Regions from separate parts of the Prochlorococcus sp. MIT 1327 genome, predicted to be linked through region 1. Evidence: predicted binding sites of a transcription regulator. Region 1 holds the regulator's gene; each other region holds the start of a gene.
What was found. The regulator NtcA, encoded in region 1, controls nitrogen genes in cyanobacteria. The targets are predictions, from matches to a motif close to GTANCNNNNGNTAC.
Positions count from the first base shown of each region.

Region 1 (4,199 bases):
GGCTTTCGATCGGGGTGAACTGAAAGTGGAACCCTCTCTTGGGCGAGCACTGATTGAGGATGCTTTACTGCGATTCCTCGTTAAGGCTGACTACCGCCTTGAGCCTGGTGGGGATTATATGTTCACTGTTAGGGCCCGATTCTGAAGTTGGGTGGTCCGGGCCAAAGGAGTTGTTGCCCGAGGTGGTCTTCAAGCAACACCATTGCGGCTATGGCGTCCAGATGATGGGGAGGCAGGATCATTCCTCGGGGTAGCCAGCGGCGCCAGTTGCTTGGGGGCCATAGCTCCCAATAGCGATGGCGGGCGCGCAGTGTGCTCCCACGTTCTTCGACCACATGCAAGGGGGCAATGTGCAGTAGAAGGTTTTGCCAGTATTCACTGCTGGTGCCGTTGCCGATCAAGATGCCTTCTAAGGGTGCTTGGTTTTGCCAATGCATGATGAGGTCGAGCACAGCGGCTGCGGCCACCACTTTCCCCTCCAGCACAGCACTTGTTGCTGTATCGGCAAGAACTAATCCACATTTATTGCGACCAGGATCTATGGCCACAAGCTTTGTCATGGTTTGTCTTCGGGAATCTTTGTCCAAGGACCACCCACGGGCTGCAGGACAACTGCTACTGGATCGGCTGTATCGCTGTTGCGGAGTGCCACGGCTTCTAGCTCAATCCGCTCTTGAGAACGGTTCAGTAATGCCTTGCCGAGCCGGTTCATCTCACTGCCATCGAACTGCAGTCCTGAACTGAGGGATCCGCGTCTTTTTACCTCTGCCAGAGTTGATGCAAGCAGGAGGCTAAGTCGGTTGCGCACGGTTTCGCTGCTCTTCTCGTTTTGGTCAAGAGTCGTTCGTGCGAGAACTTCGCCTTGTCGGACGATGTTGATATTTGGGCGAGCATCCGGGAAGGCATATACCACGTTCTCACCACGCAACACGTTTGCGGCAGAGCGCACATAGACCACCCAGGTGCCTGGCTTTCGGATGATCTGTTCGATGCGGTTGATATCGGTGCGTGGCACGAGCAGGATCTGTCGATTGGCTTCTTCACCGGGACGTACGCGTCGAAAAGCCTCCAGGTTTGCTTCCTGAAGTAGGCGGTCGATGACGGCTTTCGCCTGGCTGGGGTTATCGAGCCGCAGGGTGGCTGCAGCAAGTTGCTGCCCACTGCTCAGCACAACATCCCCTCGACGTAAGGCAATGAGGTTGGTCTCGAGCTGCTTCAGTTCTTTTTCAGCCGCGCTAATCCTGCTGCGAACATTGGCTAGTTCAACTTCCGTTCGGCGGATGTCGGCATCTTTTTTGGAAATGTCGCGACTGAGACGAGCTCGTTCCGCCTCGAGCTGTTGCCTTTGTTTTTGTAGTGGTGCGAGTTCGTTGCGAAGGGCAGTAGCTCGCTTTTTGGCTTCCTTCAGTTCATTCTGAACCTGATTGCTGTCCGACCTGGCCTGCTTGAGATCAAGCTCGGCATTGAACTGGGCCGACCGACTTGAATTGAGGGCATCACGACTTTGTTGGAGTTTGGCCTGAAGGTCATCCAGTTCAAAAAGTCCTACTCGCAGTTGTCGACTGACCAGCAGCATCAGTCCTAGGGACAGGGCGCTAATCAGGCTGCCAGTGAGAACGGTGATGAAGACGGCTGTCCTTCGCGGTCTGAGATTGAACAGGCTCAGCCTTGCTTTGCCTACACGGCTGCCAAGTCGATCGCCGAGGGTGGAGAGCACACCACCGAGGACGAGTAGGGAGAGGATCAGCAGCCAGCCGGTCACGAAAATGGGCGGGTGGGATCAGGAATAGTGTCAACCCGTTTCACCATCCTGGACTGGGACGGGGATCAGTTGAATTTTTTAGCAAGGGCAATCGGATCAAGAACGGTGATTTTCTTGCGATCGATTTGCACTAGACCTGAATTGCGCAGGTCTCCCAACAGGCGAGTAATGGTGACGCGAGTCGAGCCGATTGCTTCAGCGATGGACTGATGTGAGAGGCGTAGGTCAATGGTGATTCCTTGTTCCCCTGGAACCCCGAAATCCCGGCAGAGGACTAGCAGGAAACTCACAAGCCTTGATGACATGTCGCGGTGAGTGAGGGTCTCGATCATGGTCTCGGTTTGCAAGATCCGACTTGAGAGACCCTGCAGCAGAAGTAACCCCACGCTGGTGTCGTTTTCGATCGCTTGGCGAACTGAGGTGGCTGGCGCTGTGATCATTTCCACTCGGGTGAAGGCTACGGAGTGATAAAAACGGTCCGAGCGATGGCCTGTGAGTAGAGAGAGCACTCCAAATAGGCTGTTTTCACGCAGCAATGCCACGGTGATCTCTTCACCAGATTCATAGACCCGAGATAGCCGAACGGCGCCGCGTCGAATGAGATAAACCTTTTCGGCAGGATCGCCAGGAAAGAAGATGGTTTTGGAGCGCTCCACCATTTCGTTGCTGGCGCCATCCAGTTCACGGATGACTTCCAGCAGGGTTTTCTGGGGTGGAGCAGGCGAGTTGGCCATACTTCCTGACCCTTGAACATAGGGTTGCTGGGCGTAACGGCTGAAGCCGCGGATGACGCCGGCCATGGCTGCGCAGCAAACGGCAGAAATATGAAGTTAGGGAGTGGACCTCCACCACCATGTAGCAATGGTGACGGTTTTTAGTCTTCTTGCATTAATGCCGAACGTTGGAAGGCTTGTAGATGTTGCAGGCCGGGTTCTGCCAGATTCAGCAAGTCGTTGAGTTGATTCCTGCTGAATGGAGCCCCTTCAGCGGTGCCCTGCAGCTCCAATAGGTGCCCATTGGAGCCCATTACCACGTTTAGATCCACATCAGCCCTGGAGTCTTCGCTGTAGTCGAGGTCGAGAAGGGGATAACTCTCCACTAAACCAACGGATACTGCAGCAACTTGCTCGATGACGGGTTGATGCGTGAGCAGCCCTTGTTCTAGCAAGCGATCGCAGCCTCGTTTTAAGGCAATCCAAGCGCCGGTGATGGAGGCTGTACGTGTGCCGGCATCGGCCTGAATGACGTCACAATCAATTCGCAGGGTGGTTTCCCCAAGAGCGGCCATGTCGATCACGGCGCGCAGGCTGCGGCCAATGAGGCGTTGAATTTCTTGAGTGCGTCCGGAAAGCTTGAGCAGTTCACGGTTCTGTCTTTGCGGTGTAGACCCAGGCAGAAGGCGGTACTCGGCGCTGAGCCAGCCTTTGCCTTGGCCTTTGCGCCAGCGGGGTACACCTTCTTCAACGCAAACACTGCAGAGCACTGCGGTGCGACCAGTGCGGATGATTAACGAACTGAGGGCAAAGCCCATTGGATCCCATGTGATCTGAAGGGGCCGCATCACGTCAGCAAGGCGGCCGTCAGCACGTGGCTGGGGGGATGTGAGCATCGTGCTGTTGGTGGTTGAGATGAACTGAGCCTGGCAGAAACAGGTGCTTTTACACCATGGATAGTGTCAAGAGCCTTGTTAAGCAGCTTCCCACCGCTACATTTGATTTCTGCTGGTTTTGTCGGGGCGATTGAGACTTTTATGACTGCCAGCCTGAGCCCTAGTCATCGCTCCGTGGATCCGTGCATGACGGACCATCGCTCGCAGGAGAGTGATGGGAGTCGGTCTTTGGCAGTAGTTGCTGATAGGCGTTTGCTGCATCTGGTAGCTCCTGAAGGGCAGCTTCAGGTTTATACAGCCCCCTATCGAGGCAGTTTTTCTGTTGTCTTGAGTCAGGCGTTAAGAGCGGCTGGGCTGGGAAGTCGTGTGTTGGTGGCTCAGTTCCTCAAGGGAGGAGTAGACCAAGGCCCAGATGGGCGTGTGCGCCTATGTGGGCGACTTGAGTGGCTGCGCCCGGCGGTTCCTGGCTGTCTATCTGAGCCTGCTTCAACGCTTGCCCTTGACTCCAGCGCGCCTGAGGCCGTGGAGGCCATTTGGCATGAATGTCGGGATCGCATCTTGGCGAGTGATTTGGATCAAATGGTGTTGGATGAGGTTGGTCTGGCGATTGCTCTTGGTTATCTCGATGAAGCTGATGTGTTATCAACTCTGGAACAGCGCCCCGGGTCGATGGATGTCATCTTGACTGGCTCAGTCATGCCATCGATCCTGATGGCAATGGCTGATCAGGTCACTGAGTTGCGTCGTGGTTTCTAATGCTTAAAAACGATCGTTGGATCACCGAACAGGCCGCAGCAGGGATGCTTGAACCCTTTCAAGCCGGACTGA
Region 1 covers NZ_CP138972.1:721,092-725,290, forward strand. Annotated here, with positions in the region: gene SIB80_RS03450 (DUF3146 family protein) at 1-145, shown strand, start outside; gene SIB80_RS03455 (resolvase) at 129-560, opposite strand; gene SIB80_RS03460 (DUF3084 domain-containing protein) at 557-1,762, opposite strand; gene ntcA (global nitrogen regulator NtcA) at 1,828-2,562, opposite strand; gene rph (ribonuclease PH) at 2,637-3,371, opposite strand; gene SIB80_RS03475 (cob(I)yrinic acid a,c-diamide adenosyltransferase) at 3,513-4,127, shown strand; gene dcd (dCTP deaminase) at 4,127-4,199, shown strand, end outside.

Region 2 (4,199 bases), 450 kb from region 1:
CTGCAAAAGCTTGTCAGGAAGAATGATCGGCAGACTGAAGCCAAGCACTAACGCCAGCACCAAGCCAGCCGCATAAGCCAATGGAAAACTGCGCACAAACTGCTGCAGAATCAGGCTAACGCCCCATGTCGCCAACAATGTCTCCAACGGGTTGCCGTAGAGACGACGAATCACGGTGCGTTCTAGCAAGATACCAACCACACCACTAACGATGAATGCCAGAGGAATCGCCACCAACACATAAGCGTTGTAGAAAGGCTGCAGAGCAGGCAGCTTGAAGATCAGCTGTACCACATAAGTGGTGTAGGCCCCGAGCATGATCAACTCGCCATGGGCGAGGTTAATGACACCCATCAGGCCGAAGACTATCGCCAGTCCGAGGGCAGCAACCAGCAGCACCGAGCCGATGGCCACACCATTGAAAAGACTTTCAAGAAGCAGTTGCACGGGCGAAGATCAGAGACCAGAAAAACGACGAAAGGAGGAGCCCGTTTCCGGACTCCTCCCAAACAATGCCAAAGCGGAAAAACGCCTTGGCGAGGCAATCAAAGCTTGTACTTCTCGCCTTTGTTGGCATCAGTCCAGTCGCAAGCATAGCCCTTAGAACTGGGCTCGAACTGGTTCCAAGCCTGTGGAGCCACAGGGCCATCGGTCTCTTCGAGAATCTCGAACTGACCATCTTTGGTGATCTTGCCGATACGTACGGTCTGGGACAGGTGATGGTTTGGCATCACTTTCACAGGACCCTGAGGCGCATCAAACTCAATTCCGATCAAAGCTTCACGAACCTTGTCGTCATCAAAGCTATTGGCCTTCTCGACCGCAGCTTTCCACAGATACACCATGTTGTAAGCCGACTCCTGAGGGTCAGCAACCTGACGATCATTGCCATATTTGGCCTTGAAGTCAGATGCAAACTTCTTCGAAGCAGGCGTATCAATCGACATCATGTAATTCCAAGCCCCATAGTGTCCCTCAAGAAACTCAGGCCCGATCGTGCTGATCTCTTCTTCCGCGATGGAATAGCTCATCACGTAGTAGCCATTTTCAGGAGTAAGTCCGGCATCCTGAATCTGCTTAAAGAAAGCAACGTTCTGGTCACCATTAAGGGTGTTGATGATCACACCACCATCAGGTAATGCCTTCTTGATCTTGGCAATGATCGGCGCCACTTCAGTGTTGCCGAGGGGCAAATAATCCTCTCCAACCACTTTGCCACCTAGAGCTTTGACCTGCTCCTTAGTGATGGTATTGGAGGTGCGAGGGAAAACGTAATCAGAACCTACAAGGAAGAAGGGCTTGCCAGCAGCGGGCGACTTCTCGAACATGAACTTGGTTGCAGGCTCCGACTGCTGATTCGGAGTCGCACCTGTGTAGAAGATGTTATTGGAACACTCCTGGCCTTCGTACTGAATCGGGTAATAGAGGAATGCATTCTTCGATTCGTAAACCGGCAGCATCGCCTTACGGCTTGCGGAAGTCCAACCACCAAAGACAACAGGAACACTATCTTGATCGATCAACTTCTTGGACTTCTCAGCGAAGGTTGGCCAATCAGAAGCGCCATCTTCAACGATGTAGTCGATCTTGTATTTCTTGCCATCAACTTCAACACCACCGGCAGCGTTGATCTCTTCAATCGCCATTTTCTCTGTGTCCACAAGGGTGGACTCCGAGATGGCCATGGTGCCACTTAAGGAATGGAGGATACCAACCGTGACCGTGTCGTCGAAATCGGTATTAGCGGTTTTATCACTACCACCACCGCAAGCCGTAATGCTGACACCAACGGCGGTTGCGGCGAAGCCAGCCACAAGGCGCTTTGAGAATGAAACGTTCATTGAAACCGTAGATAGGCAGAATATGGAGCACGCCTATTCGGGCGGCCTGGGGAACGTAAAGATCAGCCAGGCATGATTCTGTAGTGAATGATACAAAGCCCTTTGCGCTGATCATTGCTAAGGGCGATTTGGTAGCTGTTGCAACAAAAATTGCAGCACGCTCTCCAAGCCATCGCCGCTCCGCAAGTTGGTGAAGCACCAAGGGCGCTCTCCCCGCATCCGCGTCGTATCGCGCTTCATCACTTCCAAATCGGCCCCGACATGGACAGCGAGATCAATCTTGTTGATCACCAATAAATCCGAGCGTGTAATCCCAGGGCCACCCTTGCGAGGGATCTTGTCGCCAGCCGCCACATCAATCACATAGATGCAAAGGTCCACCAATTCTGGACTAAAGCTGGCGGCAAGATTATCGCCACCACTCTCAACAAGCACAACATCAAGATCTGGAAAATTTCGCTCCAGATCTTCTACGGCCGCGCGATTAATCGAACAATCCTCACGAATAGCAGTATGAGGACAACCGCCTGTTTCCACTCCGCGAATACGCTCTGGCTCAAGAGCTCCAACACGCGTCAAGAACTCTGCATCTTCCTGGGTATAGATGTCATTGGTGACAACTGCCAATTGCAACTGATCTCGTAGACGGCGACACATTGCCTCCACTAGTGCTGTCTTACCCGAACCCACCGGGCCAGCCACACCTAAACGCAGTTTGCTACTCATCAGCTCCGGAATAATCGGGAATACAGCTCAGCATGGGAGAGCTGTGCAATAGCAGAACCCACTCCTCCGCACCAAAGCTGCTTTGGATCCACATCAAGCAAGCTACGGGCCTGCATTTCAATCAGCGGCTGAAGCTGACGCTGCAACCGTTGTGCCTCAGTTGGCCCAAGCGGAACAAGACGCACGGCCGCACTGAGCTGATTAGCCACCCAGCCAAACAAGTAACCCTGCACAACCTCCAAAGGCGTTATCTCCCAAGACAAACCAGCCCAAGCCCACGCCACTGGCCAACCAAAATCCACTCCTCCATCAGGGAGAGGATGACCCAGGTCAGCTAATAACTGCAAAAGAGAGCGGCCCATCTGCTGTTGCTGCGCTCTTACTTCAGCCGCATCTCGCAGTGCAATCAACCATTGAGCCCAATCGCGCACGTCAGTGCCATGGTCAACTTTGCCCTGCTCAGCACTCACCTGCCATTGGCTGAGGGAATGACGCAGCGGGCGCAAAGCAGCAGCTTCGATCATGACCTGCCCGCGACTTAGCTCCGCCTCCAACCAACTTGCCAAAGTTGCTCGATCCTGAAGCTGATCTCGCTGCACCAGCAGTTCCAAACCCTCCGAATAACTGAACGCACCCACCGGCAAAGCCGGGCTAACAAGCTGAAGCAAAGCGAGACTGCTCATCACTGATGACGTTGTTGCTGCCCATCAATGGGCTGGTGATCATGGCTATGGACGCCTTGATAGGCCCCAGGCTCCGGATAAAATGGCTCCATCAGAGACTCCAAAGCCAAGCCACGCACCCGCAGCAGATCGGCTAAGACAGGATCATCTAGCAAACGCAGCTGCTGCGTGCGTAGCTCTAGTGCCACGTGACGATTACCCAAGTGATAAGCCGCCTCAAGCAGAGCCAGTTCTGAAGGAGCCCTAACCACCAACAGTTTCTCAGGAGCAGCGACCACCCTCACCAAAACAGGCCCTTCCGCCGCAGCCAAACTTTCTCCAGGCTGCAATGGGCCCTGCCGCGGCAATTGCAATAAGACGGACTGACCACAAGCCGTGCATCGCAGCCCTCGCAAACGTGTGCGTTCTTCAGCAGTGAGAGGCAATTCCATACAAGCCTCAACCCCAACAGCATCAAGCCTGCGGGTGAGCACCGGAACAGTATCGAGAGAAGGAAAATCGACCAAGCTCATGACCATAAGCCTGCCAAACGGCAACTGCTCCATCCGTGAGTGTTGCTAAAGAGTTAAACCGTGCTCGATCACAGCGTGCTCCGATGACTGGCGATAGACCCTGGCACGGCCAATGTTCCTTGCAACTGATCAGCAAAACTGCGACAGACGATCTTCAATCCCAGCTCACCGTGCATCAGAGCCAATGCACGGCTCCATTCAAGATTCAGCGTGCCAATCTTGATCACGACGGCCGCTGTCAACTGCCCTTACTTCACACCGCAGGGGGTTTGGTCGGAGGAGATCAGCTCAGTGTGAATGTCAAAGCTGGAGCAGACAGCCGCGGCCTGGTCACGAGTGTGGCTGCCCAGAAGGTCTATGGCTCCGTAGGCCGCTCCAAACAACACCCCAAAGGCCGATGGGCAAGTCAAGAGTGTCACTTCGAACTAGAAACCAAT
Region 2 covers NZ_CP138972.1:274,448-278,646, reverse strand. Annotated here, with positions in the region: gene SIB80_RS01285 (ABC transporter permease subunit) at 1-447, opposite strand, end outside; gene urtA (urea ABC transporter substrate-binding protein) at 546-1,841, opposite strand; gene ureG (urease accessory protein UreG) at 1,959-2,567, opposite strand; gene SIB80_RS01270 (urease accessory protein UreF) at 2,567-3,250, opposite strand; gene ureE (urease accessory protein UreE) at 3,250-3,762, opposite strand; gene SIB80_RS01260 (urease accessory protein UreD) at 3,846-4,199, shown strand, end outside.
Region 2: the regulator NtcA is predicted to act here: its motif matches at 1,922-1,935, upstream of urtA (urea ABC transporter substrate-binding protein).

Region 3 (4,199 bases), 450 kb from region 1:
TCCGTCGTGAAACGATCGCCGCGGAAGATATTCTCCACGACCTCGGTGCCTTCAGCATCATTGCCAGTGATTCCCAAGCGATGGGACGAGTCGGAGAGGTGATTACCAGAACATTCCAGACCGCTCACAAGATGAAAGTTCAGAGAGGCTCTCTGCCAGAAGATGCTGCCAATCCACGTGGCACTCGTAACGACAACAACCGCCTAAAGCGCTACATCGCCAAGGTAACGATCAACCCCGCCATTGCCCACGGCATTGACAACCATGTTGGCTCAGTAGAGGTAGGCAAACTGGCAGACTTGGTGCTCTGGAAGCCAGGTTTCTTCGGCGTGCGGCCAGAACTTGTCATCAAGGGCGGGTCAATCATCTGGGCGCAAATGGGCGATGCTAATGCCTCGATTCCAACACCTGGACCAGTCCATGGCAGACCAATGTTTGCAGCATTCGGCAAAGCCCTTGCCCCCAGCTGCCTCACCTTCCTGAGCCAAGCGGCCATCGAAACAGATCTTCCCAACAAGCTGGGGCTGCAACGTGCCTGCATTCCCGTTCTGAACACCCGCACGATCGGCAAAGCAGAAATGCACAACAACAATTCACTACCAAAAGTAGAGGTAGATCCACAAACTTACGAGGTGTTCGCCGACGGCGATTTACTCACATGCGACCCCGCAGAAGAACTACCAATGGCCCAGCGATATCTTCTACTTTAAACGCTAAATTCAACATCTACCTTTAGGTTGCTAAGTAATAGATCAAGACTTGATCGGCATCACAACCTCAGCCGGCTGAGGAGCACACTCTGCAACCTGTTCATCAACTACTGCACCCACAATCACAATCGACGGCGCTGCAAACCCTTCGCTCTGCACCCTTTGAACCAACTGTTCCAAGGGAGCTTTGAGGTAGCGCTGACCTACGACAGTGCCCTGTTGAATGATTGCTGCGGACGTAGCTGGATCGAGTCCACCGGCAATCAACTCTTCGACGATATAAGCAAGGTTATGCAAACCCATATAAATCACCAGGCTGTCACTTGCGCTAGCAAGATCCTTCCAATTCACAGAAGGGCGCTGTTTGTCGATCTTCTCGTGACCTGTCACAAAGGTGACAGAACTACCACCACAACGATGGGTCAGAGGAATACCCACATAGGCCGGCGCAGCCATCCCCGCTGTAATCCCAGGGACCACCTCCACCGATACCCCATGACTCTGCAAATAGGCGGCCTCCTCACCACCCCGCCCAAACAAAAAAGGATCACCACCTTTTAGGCGTACTACACAGGAATGACTCTGAGCCAATTCAACAAGCAACTCATTTGTCTTGGACTGTGGAACCCAATGACGTTCTCGACGTTTACCAACAAAATGCCGTTCACAAGACTCGGGCACTAACTCGAGTACTTCCTTAGGCACCAGAGCATCGTGAACCAAGGCTCCGCACTGGCGAAGCAGACGATAAGCCTTCAGTGTGAGCAAATCAGGATCACCAGGGCCTGCACCCACCAAATACACAGTGCCAAAGTCCAAAGAGCTCATGGCAATGCAGCCAGCAAATCAATCAAACCCAATCGAAATAACTCAATCTCAAGTAGGGAAGTCATCACCCCAGAATCGCGCAGCGTCTGCGTAATCTGGATTGGCGCCAAGGCAAGAAAAAGAGGCGTGGATGCCTCCTTCGCTGAAGCGACATCAGCATGCCAATCGTCCCAGGAAAGCATGGGCAACGCCAGCCGCTGCTGCAGCAAACTTAAATAGCGATGAGCAACACCCTGGCGAAGGGGATGGTGAACCAAAACAAGAGAGCCATCACGACAATCCTGACGCTGCACCCACTCCTGTAACAATCGCCACCAAGAGGGCCAGGCACCCAAGAAAGGCACCAACCTGGTGTTCACACCCTGTTGCTGAAGTCGCTGACGAATCAACGGCACATCCTCTCGAACATGAGAACCAGGCAGCAACAACAAAGGAACCAGCCAAATAGGATCTGCACTCTGCTCATGGCGATCAGTAGCCGTTAAGGCCTCTACCAGCACAGGTGTGCCTCGACGTTGCGCGACCTGCAGAGCAAAAGAACGCACACAAGAAGGAACATACCCACCAGCACGGCCATGCACGATCAAACGCAAAGCACGCTTACAACCATCCTCCTCATGCTTTCGTAACAACGGCCACGGATCTAAGACATCCGAAACTGGTGAAGTCATGCCAGTCTTAATAGTCGACTGCAACCATGGCATCCCGTCGCTATCGAACACAGTCGCAAACTCGGTTGAGGACGAGTGGTCGCCAAGGCAGACAGGGTGCAACCCGCTCAAAACGCTTTAACAGTGACTTCGAAAGGGATTTAGCTGCCATGAACCGTGTGTGGAAAATGCTCAGACAAGGCACAATCCGCTGGTTGGGAGAGATAGGCCGCCAATACTGAAATCACTTAAAATTTATACACAGCAACCATAAAGAAAGAAACTTGTGCACCTAGATGTATCGATAAACACCAAATTTTGAATTTCACACAAATGCTCAGTTTTGTTCAATCTGATACCACCAATACCCTCTTCCATCAGGCTTAATGACTCCATTGGCAGCGTGACCTGAATCCTCAACACCCCTGGCTCGGTCAAATCAGCCGGGTTCAGAATGTATACAAAGACACCAAATCTTGAATTTCACACAAATGCTCAGTTTTGTTCAATCTGATACCGCCAATACCCTCTTCCATCAGGCTTAATGACTCCATTCGCAGCGTGGCCTGACTCCTTAACACCCCTAGCTCAGCCAACATCAGCCGGGCTCAGAATGTATACAAAGACACCAAATCTTGAATTTCACACAAATGCTCAGTTTTGTTCAATCTGATACCGCCAATGCCCTCTTCCATCAGGCTTAATGACTCCATTCGCAACTTACCCTTACTTCAATAATGGCAGAGTCTAAAAACCATGGGCATCGAATAAGCGAATAAAGTTTAAAAAAACATGATCACTTCTTTTCAAGTTTAATTTCAACAAAATGTCATGGTTATTAGCTCTCCTGCTAAACAATTTCTCCAAGGAAAGAAGCTCAACAAAATTGAGCAAAACAAAGCTTTTAAAGATGGCTTAGATGTTGGTGATGAACTTGAAACCTTTGCTCAGGTTGGTTGGGAACAGGTCGATAAAACAGACCTCGAACTGCGCCTGAAATGGTATGGAATGTTCTGGCGACCCAAAACTCCTGGCAAGTTCATGCTACGGCTAAGGATACCAAATGGTGTTCTCAATAGCCACCAAATAAAAGTAGTGGCCTCAATTGTGGGTCGCTACGGAGAAGACGGCAGTTGCGACATCACAACACGCCAAAACCTACAACTTCGTGGTGTTTTACTGAGTGATCTTCCCGAAATCCTCAGACGTCTTGAAGAGGCAGGTCTCAACACAATCCAATCAGGTTTTGATAACCCACGCAATGTCACAGGAAATCCACTGGCTGGGATTGACCCTCTTGAAATTGTTGATACTCGCCCTTACACAACTGAACTACAAAATTTCCTCACGAATCAAGGAAAAGGAAATCATGAATTCTCCAACCTGCCCCGCAAATGGAATACGGCAGTTGCAGGGGCCCGCGATAATTTCCTGCTCCATAACGACATCATCTTCCATCCAGTGGAACACGATGGGGTGATGGGTTTCGGCGTCTGGCTCGGAGGGATCCTCTCCTCGCAGATGAATGACTATGCGCTGCCTTTAAATGCCTGGGTTAAACCCAATGAAATCTGTCGGCTCACCGGCACTATTCTAACGCTATGGCGAGATAACGGTGAGCGTAACAATCGCCCTAAGGGCAGGTTTCGCATGTACCTCGACAGCGTGGGCATCGAAGCGTTTCGCACCATGGTGGCGGAAAAATTTGGACCGCTAACTCCTGATCCCGGTTCTGTATTTGACGACAAGCCTCGCTCTTTTTACGGAATCCACCCTCAGAAACAAACAGGGCTTCACTACGCCGGCATGCATGTACCCGTTGGACGATTACGCGCAGAAGATCTTCAGGATCTTGCTAGCGCCAGTCTTAACTATGGCAGTGGTGAAATTCGTCTTACTGAAGACCAGAACATCATTTTGGTGGGGCTATCAAATACCAACCTCGACAAATTTCAAGCTGATCCACTGCTACAGCGTTTTCCACTTGAACCCGGTTCCTTTGCCGCCGGCA
Region 3 covers NZ_CP138972.1:267,944-272,142, reverse strand. Annotated here, with positions in the region: gene ureC (urease subunit alpha) at 1-710, shown strand, start outside; gene cobA (uroporphyrinogen-III C-methyltransferase) at 753-1,538, opposite strand; gene SIB80_RS01235 (CbiX/SirB N-terminal domain-containing protein) at 1,535-2,320, opposite strand; gene SIB80_RS01230 (ferredoxin--nitrite reductase) at 3,020-4,199, shown strand, end outside.
Region 3: the regulator NtcA is predicted to act here: its motif matches at 2,487-2,500, upstream of SIB80_RS01235 (CbiX/SirB N-terminal domain-containing protein).